2 regions of the Georgenia wangjunii genome follow, and region 1 is predicted to be linked to the other one. Evidence: riboswitches for the same ligand, from Rfam matches in the RefSeq annotation. Region 1 holds a riboswitch; the other holds the start of a gene.

Evidence for each region. Region 1 has a riboswitch for ZMP and ZTP ahead of glyA (serine hydroxymethyltransferase). Riboswitches for the same ligand answer to the same signal wherever they lie in the genome.
Region 2: it holds a riboswitch for ZMP and ZTP, as region 1 does, so the genes downstream of both, purH (bifunctional phosphoribosylaminoimidazolecarboxamide formyltransferase/IMP cyclohydrolase) here and glyA (serine hydroxymethyltransferase) in region 1, are expected to answer to the same signal.

The regions. Positions count from the first base shown of each region.
Region 1 covers NZ_JAZGON010000009.1:9,252-13,434, reverse strand. Annotated here, with positions in the region: gene V2J63_RS12725 (exodeoxyribonuclease III) at 1-213, opposite strand, end outside; gene V2J63_RS12720 (bifunctional methylenetetrahydrofolate dehydrogenase/methenyltetrahydrofolate cyclohydrolase) at 222-1,109, opposite strand; gene glyA (serine hydroxymethyltransferase) at 1,106-2,407, opposite strand; ZMP/ZTP riboswitch at 2,465-2,553, opposite strand; gene V2J63_RS12710 (GNAT family N-acetyltransferase) at 2,597-3,094, opposite strand; gene purU (formyltetrahydrofolate deformylase) at 3,277-4,140, shown strand.
Region 2 covers NZ_JAZGON010000014.1:13,061-17,243, reverse strand. Annotated here, with positions in the region: gene V2J63_RS15155 (ABC transporter ATP-binding protein) at 1-340, shown strand, start outside; gene V2J63_RS15150 (type 1 glutamine amidotransferase domain-containing protein) at 347-895, opposite strand; gene V2J63_RS15145 (hypothetical protein) at 985-1,446, opposite strand; gene purN (phosphoribosylglycinamide formyltransferase) at 1,512-2,126, shown strand; ZMP/ZTP riboswitch at 2,131-2,224, shown strand; gene purH (bifunctional phosphoribosylaminoimidazolecarboxamide formyltransferase/IMP cyclohydrolase) at 2,259-3,848, shown strand; gene V2J63_RS15130 (NAD(P)/FAD-dependent oxidoreductase) at 3,914-4,183, opposite strand, start outside.

The DNA.
Region 1 (4,183 bases):
GGTCGCGACGGCGACACCGGCGCGGCCCTTGATGTCGCACGCCGCGTGCGCGACGTGCCAGTCCGGGCCGAGGAGGTCGGCGACGACGTCGTCCGGCGCGCGCAGCTCCTGGAGGAGGAGCACGTCCGGGTCCCGCTCGGCGAGCCACGCGCCCATGCCGCGCGTGAACGCGGCCCGGACGCCGTTGACGTTGACGGTGGCGACGGTGAGCATCCCCCGGCTCAACCCGCCGCCACGGCCTGCTCGGCCGCCTCGACGACGTTCGCGAGGAGCATCGCCCGGGTCATCGGCCCGACGCCGCCGGGGTTCGGCGAGAGCCACCCGGCCACGTCGGCCACGCCCTCGCCGACGTCGCCGCGCAGGCTCGCCTTGCCCGTCTCGGGGTCGACGACGCGCGAGACGCCGACGTCGAGGACGACGGCGCCGGGGCGGACCATGTCCGCCGTGACGATCCCCGGGACCCCGGCGGCCGCGACGACGACGTCCGCCTGGCGCACGAGGGCGGCGAGGTCGCGCGTACCGGTGTGCGTGAGGGTGACCGTCGCGTTGACCGCTCGGCGGGTGAGGAGGAGGCCGATGCTGCGCCCGACCGTCGTCCCCCGCCCGACGACGACGACGTGCGCGCCGGCGAGGTCGACGCCGTGGCGCTCGACGAGCTCGATGACGGCGCGGGGCGTGCACGGCAGCGGGGAGGTGACCGGCTCGTTGACCCGGAGCACGAGGCGGCCGAGGTTCGTCGGGTGGAGCCCGTCGGCGTCCTTCGCGGGGTCGACGAGCTCGAGGACGCGGTTGGTGTCGATCCCGGCGGGCAGCGGCAGCTGGACGATGTAGCCCGTGCACGCGGGGTCGGCGTTGAGCCGGGCCACGGCGTCCTCGATCTCGTCCTGGGTGGCCGTGGCGGGCAGGTCGACCCGCAGCGAGGCGATCCCCACCTCCGCGCAGTCGCGGTGCTTGCCCGCGACGTAGCTGCGCGAGCCCGGGTCGTCGCCGACGAGGACGGTCCCCAGGCCGGGGGTGACGCCGTGCTCACGCAGGGCGGCGACGCGCTCGGCGAGCTCGCCCTTGATAGTCGCGGCGGTGGCCTTGCCGTCGAGCACCTGGGCGGTCACTGCACGAGGCCCGGGTAGAGGTCGAACGCGTCCGTCAGCGCCGCGACGCGGGTGCGCAGCGCCTCGACGTCGGCGCCGGCGCCCTGGGTGAGCGCCGTGGCGATGATGTCGGCCACCTCGGTGAACTCGGCCGCGCCGAACCCGCGCGAGGCGAGGGCCGGCGTGCCGATCCGCAGGCCCGACGTGACGCGGGGCGGGCGCGGGTCGAACGGGACGGCGTTGCGGTTGACCGTGATGCCGGCGGCGTGGAGGAGGTCCTCCGCCTGCTGGCCGTCGAGGTCGGAGGCGCGCAGGTCGACGAGGACGAGGTGGACGTCCGTGCCACCGGTGACGACGGAGACCCCCGCCTCACGCACGGCGGGCTCGAGGAGCCGGTCGGCGATGATCGTCGCACCCTCGAGGGTGCGGCGCTGGCGCTCGGCGAACTCCTCGCCGGCGGCCACCTTGAACGCGACGGCCTTGGCGGCGATGACGTGCATGAGCGGCCCGCCCTGCTGGCCGGGGAACACGGCGGAGTCGAGCTTCTTGGCGAACTGCGCGGCGTCGCGGCTCAGCAGCATGCCCGAGCGGGGGCCGCCGAGGGTCTTGTGGACCGTCGTGGAGACGACGTCGGAGTGCGGGACCGGGTTCGGGTGGAGCCCGGCGGCGACGAGACCGGCGAAGTGCGCCATGTCCGTCCACAGGTACGCGCCCACCTCGTCGGCGATCGCGCGGAACGCCTCGAAGTCGAGGTGGCGGGGGTAGGCCGACCACCCGGCGATGATGACCTTGGGCCGGGTCGCCAGGGCCTGCTCGCGGACCTGGTCCATGTCGACCCGGTGGGTGTGCTCGTCGACGCCGTACGCGGCGACGTCGTAGAGCTTGCCCGAGAAGTTGATCTTCATGCCGTGGGTGAGGTGGCCGCCGTGCGGCAGCGACAGGCCGAGGATCGTGTCCCCGGGCGTCGCGAGCGCGTGGAGGACGGCGGCGTTCGCCGTCGCGCCCGAGTGCGGCTGGACGTTCGCGTACTCGGCCCCGAAGAGGGACTTCGCGCGCTCGATCGCGAGGCTCTCGGCGATGTCGACCTGCTCGCAGCCGCCGTAGTACCGGCGGCCGGGGTAGCCCTCGGCGTACTTGTTCGTCAGGACCGAGCCCTGCGCCTGCAGGACGGCGCGCGGGACGAAGTTCTCGCTGGCGATCATCTCGAGGGTGCCGCGCTGGCGGTCGAGCTCGCCCTCGAGGACGGCCGCGATCTCGGGGTCGAGCTCGGACAGCGTCTGGTCGGCCACCGACGTCGTGCTCGTGGTGCTCTGGCTCATGCTTCCTCCGCAGGGTGCTCACACGTTGGACGCGTGCCGCGCACGCGTCCTCGGGTGACCCTCGGCCCAGGCGGGCGACCGCGAGGTCTGCTTCCTTGCCGCTCCCCGGTGGTGATCCACCTCAGGCGCCAGTCGCGACGGTCACCGAGCCTACCAACTGGGCGCCCCCGGGCCTACCAGGGCCGGCGCTCAGGCCTCGGCGGGTGCGTCCTCGTCCTCGCCGAGGATCCGGCGCAGGTAGGCGTACGTGAGGTCGCCCGTGTGCTGGTCGTACTGGTGCTCGTACCCGTGCTTGGCGTACATCGACAGGTTCTGCTTCGAGTCCTGCCCGGTGAACACCCAGACCTCCTTGGTCTGCTCCGGGAGGTAGTTCAGCACCGCCATGAGGAGCTCGGTGCCGATGCCCTTGCCCTGGAGGTCCGGGACGACGGCGAGCCGCCCGAGGTTCGCGCGCTCCTCCTCGAGCTCGACGCGGATCGAGCCGACGAGCCGGGTGCCGCGCCAGGCCCCGAGGGTGACGACGTCCGCCCGGGCGAGGTCCTCGCGGAGGTCGGGGAGCGTCTGCGTCAGCGCCGGGATGTTCGGGTCGTTGTAGATCTGGGCCTCGGTGACGAACGCGGCGCGCCGCACCGTGAGCAGCTCACCGGCCGCGGTGTCGTCGACGAGGTCGATGCGCAGGTCGTCCATGCGTCCATCCTTGCACCCCGAGCGGCGCCGCGGACCGCGGTCCACGGTGCGGCTCCGGCGCCCCCGGCACCGCGGATCGCGGCCCGGGCCGCCGCGTCCGTGCCGCGGCCCCGGCAGGGGCAGCACGTCCGCGGTGCGGCGCGAGGGTCCCGGCGCCAGCCGGGTGGACTAGCCTCGGCCGGATGAGCCTGCCGAACGCCGACCGCACCCACCTGGTGCTCTCGTTGTCCTGCCCGGACCAGCCCGGCATCGTCGCCGCGGTGGCCGGGCTGCTCGCCGCGCACGGCGGCAACATCACCGAGTCACAGCAGTTCGGGGACCCGGCGACGGGCCTGTTCTTCATGCGCGTGCAGGTCGAGACCGCCGCGCCGCGCGCCGAGGTCGAGGCGGCGCTCGCCGAGCTGGCGCAGGGCTTCGGCATGACGTTCACCCTCGACGTCGTCGGCCGCCCGCTGCGCACCCTCGTCCTCGTCTCGACGGCGGCCCACTGCCTCAACGACCTCGCCTTCCGCGAGCGCAGCGAGCGCCTGCCGATCGACGTCGTCGGTGTCGTCTCGAACCACACCGTCCTCGCCCCGATGGCGGATTTCTACGGCTACGACTTCCACCACGTGCCGGTGACGAAGGAGACGAAGCCGCAGGCAGAGGCGGCCCTGCTCGAGCTCGTGCGGGAGCGCGACGTCGAGCTCGTCGTCCTCGCCCGGTACATGCAGGTGCTCTCCGACCCGCTGTGCCGCGAGCTCGCCGGCAGCATCATCAACATCCACCACTCGTTCCTCCCGAGCTTCAAGGGCGCACGCCCCTACGCCCAGGCGCACGAGCGCGGCGTCAAGCTCATCGGCGCGACCGCCCACTACGTCACCGCCGACCTCGACGAGGGGCCGATCATCGAGCAGGACGTCGAGCGCGTCGACCACAGCGACGACGTCGCCGAGCTCGTCGCGCTCGGTGAGGACGTCGAGCGGCGGGTGCTCGCCCGGGCGGTCCGCTGGCACGCGGAGCACCGGGTCCTCCTCGACGGCGGCAGGACAGTCGTCTTCCGCTGACGACGCCGGGCCGCCACAGCACGGTTCGGCGGCGCCACGTCCG
Region 2 (4,183 bases), on a different contig from region 1:
CTACATCCCGTTCGAGACCCACGACGCGGTGCGGGACAAGCTCGAGGAGCTCGACCGGGACCTCGACGGCGAGGGCATGCGCACCCAGCTCGTCGTCGCGCTGGACTCGATGAGCGGCGTGCGCGAGGGAGACGTCGCCGAGCTGTGGTTCGACCCGGCCCTCCTGCACGTCTTCGACCCCGAGTCGGGTGACAACCTCACCCGCGACCAGGAGAAGGCGGACAGGCTCGAGGACGAGGCCAAGGAGCAGCGCCGCCGGGCGCTCGAGCGTGCCAGGAAGCGGGCGGACAGGACCGACGCCCCGACCGGGGCCGGGGCGTCGGTCAGCGGCGAGGCCTGAGCAGCCTCAGGCGTGCTGGCCGGCGTGCTCGCCCTCGGAGATCTCCTCGACGAGCTTGTCGTTGAACGCCGGGAGGTCGTCCGGGGTGCGGCTGCTCACGAGGCCCTGGTCGACGACGACCTCCTCGTCCACCCACGTCGCGCCGGCGTTGCTGAGGTCGGTCTTGAGGCTCGGGTAGGACGTGAGCGTGCGGCCGCGCAGGACGTCCGCGTCCGTGAGGATCCAGCCGCCGTGGCAGATGACACCGACTGGCTTGTGCTGGGCGAAGAAGTCGCGGGTGAAGGCGACGGCCCGCTCGTCGGTGCGGATGGTGTCGCCGTTGACGACGCCGCCCGGCAGGACGAGACCGTCGAAGTCCTCCGCCCGGGCCTCGCCCACCTCGAGGTCGACCTTCGCCTCGTGCCCGTTCTTGCCGGTGATCGTGCCGGTCTTCGCGGAGACGAGGACCGCCTCGGCGCCGTGCCCGGTCACCGCCTCCCACGGGCTCGTCAGCTCGGAGTCCTCGAAGCCGTCGGTGAGCAGGAACGCGACTCGCTTGCCGGTCAGGTGCGACATGATCTCTCCTCGTCGTCTCTGGAAGATGTCCTTCCACCGTACGAGCGAGGTCCGCCGGTCGCCTCCCGGGCGGGCGGCGAGCGCCCGGGTCAGCCGAGGAGCCGGCCCCGGACCGCATCCTCGAGGCCGTCCGTGCACGCGCGCTCGGCCTGCACCGTGAGGGCCCGGTCGGCGCACTCCTGGAAGGCGGCGTACTCCTCCCACAGGATCGCCTGCACCACCGCGGAGACCACGAGGTAGACCGCGAAGAGGAGCGAGACGATGAGGACGGGAAGGATGATGCCGCCGACCCGCACCCGGATGACCTTGACGAGCGCGTAGACCCCGACGCCCAGCGCCGCGAGCGCGAGCACGCCCGAGCCGAGCGAGAGCGGCCACGGCAGGGTGAGCAGCGGGAAGAGGAGCGCCCCGAGGAGGAGCAGCGAGAACCACATGACTGGGCGCGTGGCGGACCGCGCCTCCTCGGGCGTAGGGGGCCGGCGCTTGCCGGGCGCACCGGTGTCCGGGGGCGCAGCCCCTCGCGCGGGGGTGGGCCGCTCGTCGTCTCGCATGCGCGCCATCCTCCCACCAGCGCCGGGATCCACCGGGGCGTCCGCGTGCCGATACGCTCGTCCTCGTGCCGAGCTGCCGCGTCGTCGTCCTCGTGTCCGGGGGCGGGTCCAACCTCGCCGCCCTCCTCCAGGCGGCCACCGATCCCGCGTACGGGGTCGAGGTCGTCGCCGTCGGCGCCGACCGCGCCGGGACCGGCGGGGTCGAGATGGCCGCCGCGGCGGGCATCCCGACGTTCATCGAGCGTGTGGGCGACCACCCCGACCGCGCCGCCTGGGACGCCGCCCTCACCGCTGCCGTCGCCGCGCACCGGCCCGACCTCGTCGTCTCGGCGGGCTTCCTCAAGATCTGCGGTCCCGCGTTCCTCGAGCGTTTCGCCGGGCGCTACGTCAACACCCACAACTCGCTCCTGCCGGCGTTCCCCGGCATCCACGGACCCCGGGACGCGCTCGCCTACGGCGTCCGGCTCGCCGGTGCGACGCTGTTCGTCGTCGACGCCGGGACGGACACCGGGCCGATCATCGCCCAGGTGGCCGTGCCCGTCGAGGACGACGACACCGAGGAGACGCTCACCGAGCGGATCAAGGTGGCCGAGCGGGCGCAGCTCGTCGAGCACGTCGGCCGCCTCGCGCGCGAGGGCTGGCGCATCGAGGGCCGCCGGGTGCGTCTCGGGTCGCGCTAGACTCGGGCCAGGTCGTGACTGGCGAGACGAGGTGGACCTGACCACCGGGGAGCGACCGGAACGTCCCTTGCAGTGCACCGTGCGCCTGGGTGCCTGGGTCCGTCCAGCGACGTCCGACCCAGGAGTTGTGCCATGACCGACGCCCACCCCATCCGCCGCGCCCTCGTCTCCGTCTACGACAAGACGGGCCTCGTCGAGCTCGCCCAGGCCCTCGCCGCCGCCGGCGTCGAGATCGTCTCGACCGGCTCGACCGCCGCCCGCATCGCCGGCGCGGGCGTGCCCGTCACCGGCGTCGAGGAGCTGACCGGCTTCCCCGAGTGCCTCGAGGGAAGGGTCAAGACCCTCCACCCGCGGGTCCACGCCGGCATCCTCGCCGACCGCCGCAAGCCCGAGCACGTCGCCCAGCTCGCCGAGCTCGGCGTGGAGGCGTTCGACCTCGTCGTCGTCAACCTCTACCCGTTCACCGAGACCGTCGCCTCCGGCGCGGACGCGGACGCGTGCGTCGAGCAGATCGACATCGGCGGGCCCTCGATGGTGCGGGCGGCGGCGAAGAACCACCCCTCCGTCGCCGTCGTCGTCGACCCCGCCGCGTACGGCGACGTCGCGCGCGCGCTCGCCGACGGCGGGTTCACGCTCGCCCAGCGCCGCGCCCTCGCGGCCCAGGCCTTCCGCCACACGGCGAGCTACGACGCCGCCGTCGCCTCGTGGATGGGCGACGTCCTCGCCCCGGACGACACGGTGGACGGCGCCCCGACGGGGTTCCCCGGCTGGGCCGGCGCCACGTGGGAGCGCGAGGCCGTGCTCCGGTACGGGGAGAACCCGCACCAGCGCGCCGCGCTCTACACCTCGGCCAGCGGCCCCGCCGGCCTCGCGCAGGCCGAGCAGCTCCACGGCAAGGCGATGAGCTACAACAACTACGTCGACGCCGACGCCGCCTGGCGGGCGGCGAACGACCACGCCGCGCCGACCGTCGCGATCATCAAGCACAACAACCCGTGCGGGATCGCCGTGGGGGCGGACGTCGCCGACGCCCACGCCAAGGCCCACGCGTGCGACCCGGTCTCCGCGTTCGGCGGGGTCATCGCGGCCAACCGGCCCGTCACGCGCGCCATGGCCGAGCAGGTCGCGGACGTCTTCACCGAGGTCGTCGTCGCCCCGGACTTCGACGCCGACGCCGTCGAGGTCCTCACCCGCAAGAAGAACGTCCGGCTGCTCCGGATGCCCCAGGGGGCGCCGGCCGCCGTCGAGACCCGCGCCATCAGCGGCGGCCTCCTCATGCAGGCGGCGGACCTCGTCGACGCCCCCGGGGACGACCCGGCCGGGTGGACCCTCGCGGCCGGCGAGCCGGCCGACGACGCGACGCTCGCCGACCTCACCTTCGCGTGGCGGGCCGTGCGTGCGGTGCGCTCCAACGCCATCCTCCTCGCCGACGACGGCGCGTCCGTCGGGGTGGGGATGGGGCAGGTCAACCGCGTCGACTCCTGCCGCCTCGCCGTCGAGCGGGCCAACGCCCTCGCCGAGGGCGCCGAGCGGGCCCGCGGCGCCGTCGCCGCCTCGGACGCGTTCTTCCCCTTCGCGGACGGGCTCCAGGTGCTCCTCGACGCTGGCGTGCGCGCCGTCGTCCAGCCCGGCGGGTCCGTCCGCGACGAGGAGGTCATCGCCGCCGCGGCGGCCGCCGGCGTGACGCTCTACCTCACGGGCACCCGCCACTTCGCCCACTGAGCGTCCGCCCGGGTCGCCCCGGGCCCCTCCCGACTCGCCTCCACCGGGGAGGGGGATCGGTGTGTTCAGCGCAGGGACCGGCGCAGCGGCACCGCGGGATCCGCGGCGTTGGTCCGGTCGATGCGAGGGTACGCAGCGCCGCCGAGCGCCTTGCGGAGCGCGCCGACGTCGCGGGGCGCGTCGACCGTGAAGCCCGCCCGGAGCACGGCGCCCGCCCCGTCCGGACCGGGCTCGACGTAGAGCGCCGTCCACCCGCCGGCGCCGGGCGTCCCGCGGAGGATGACCTCGCTGGCGGGGGTCGGGCGGCCGACGAGCGTGACGTCGTGGCCGAGCTG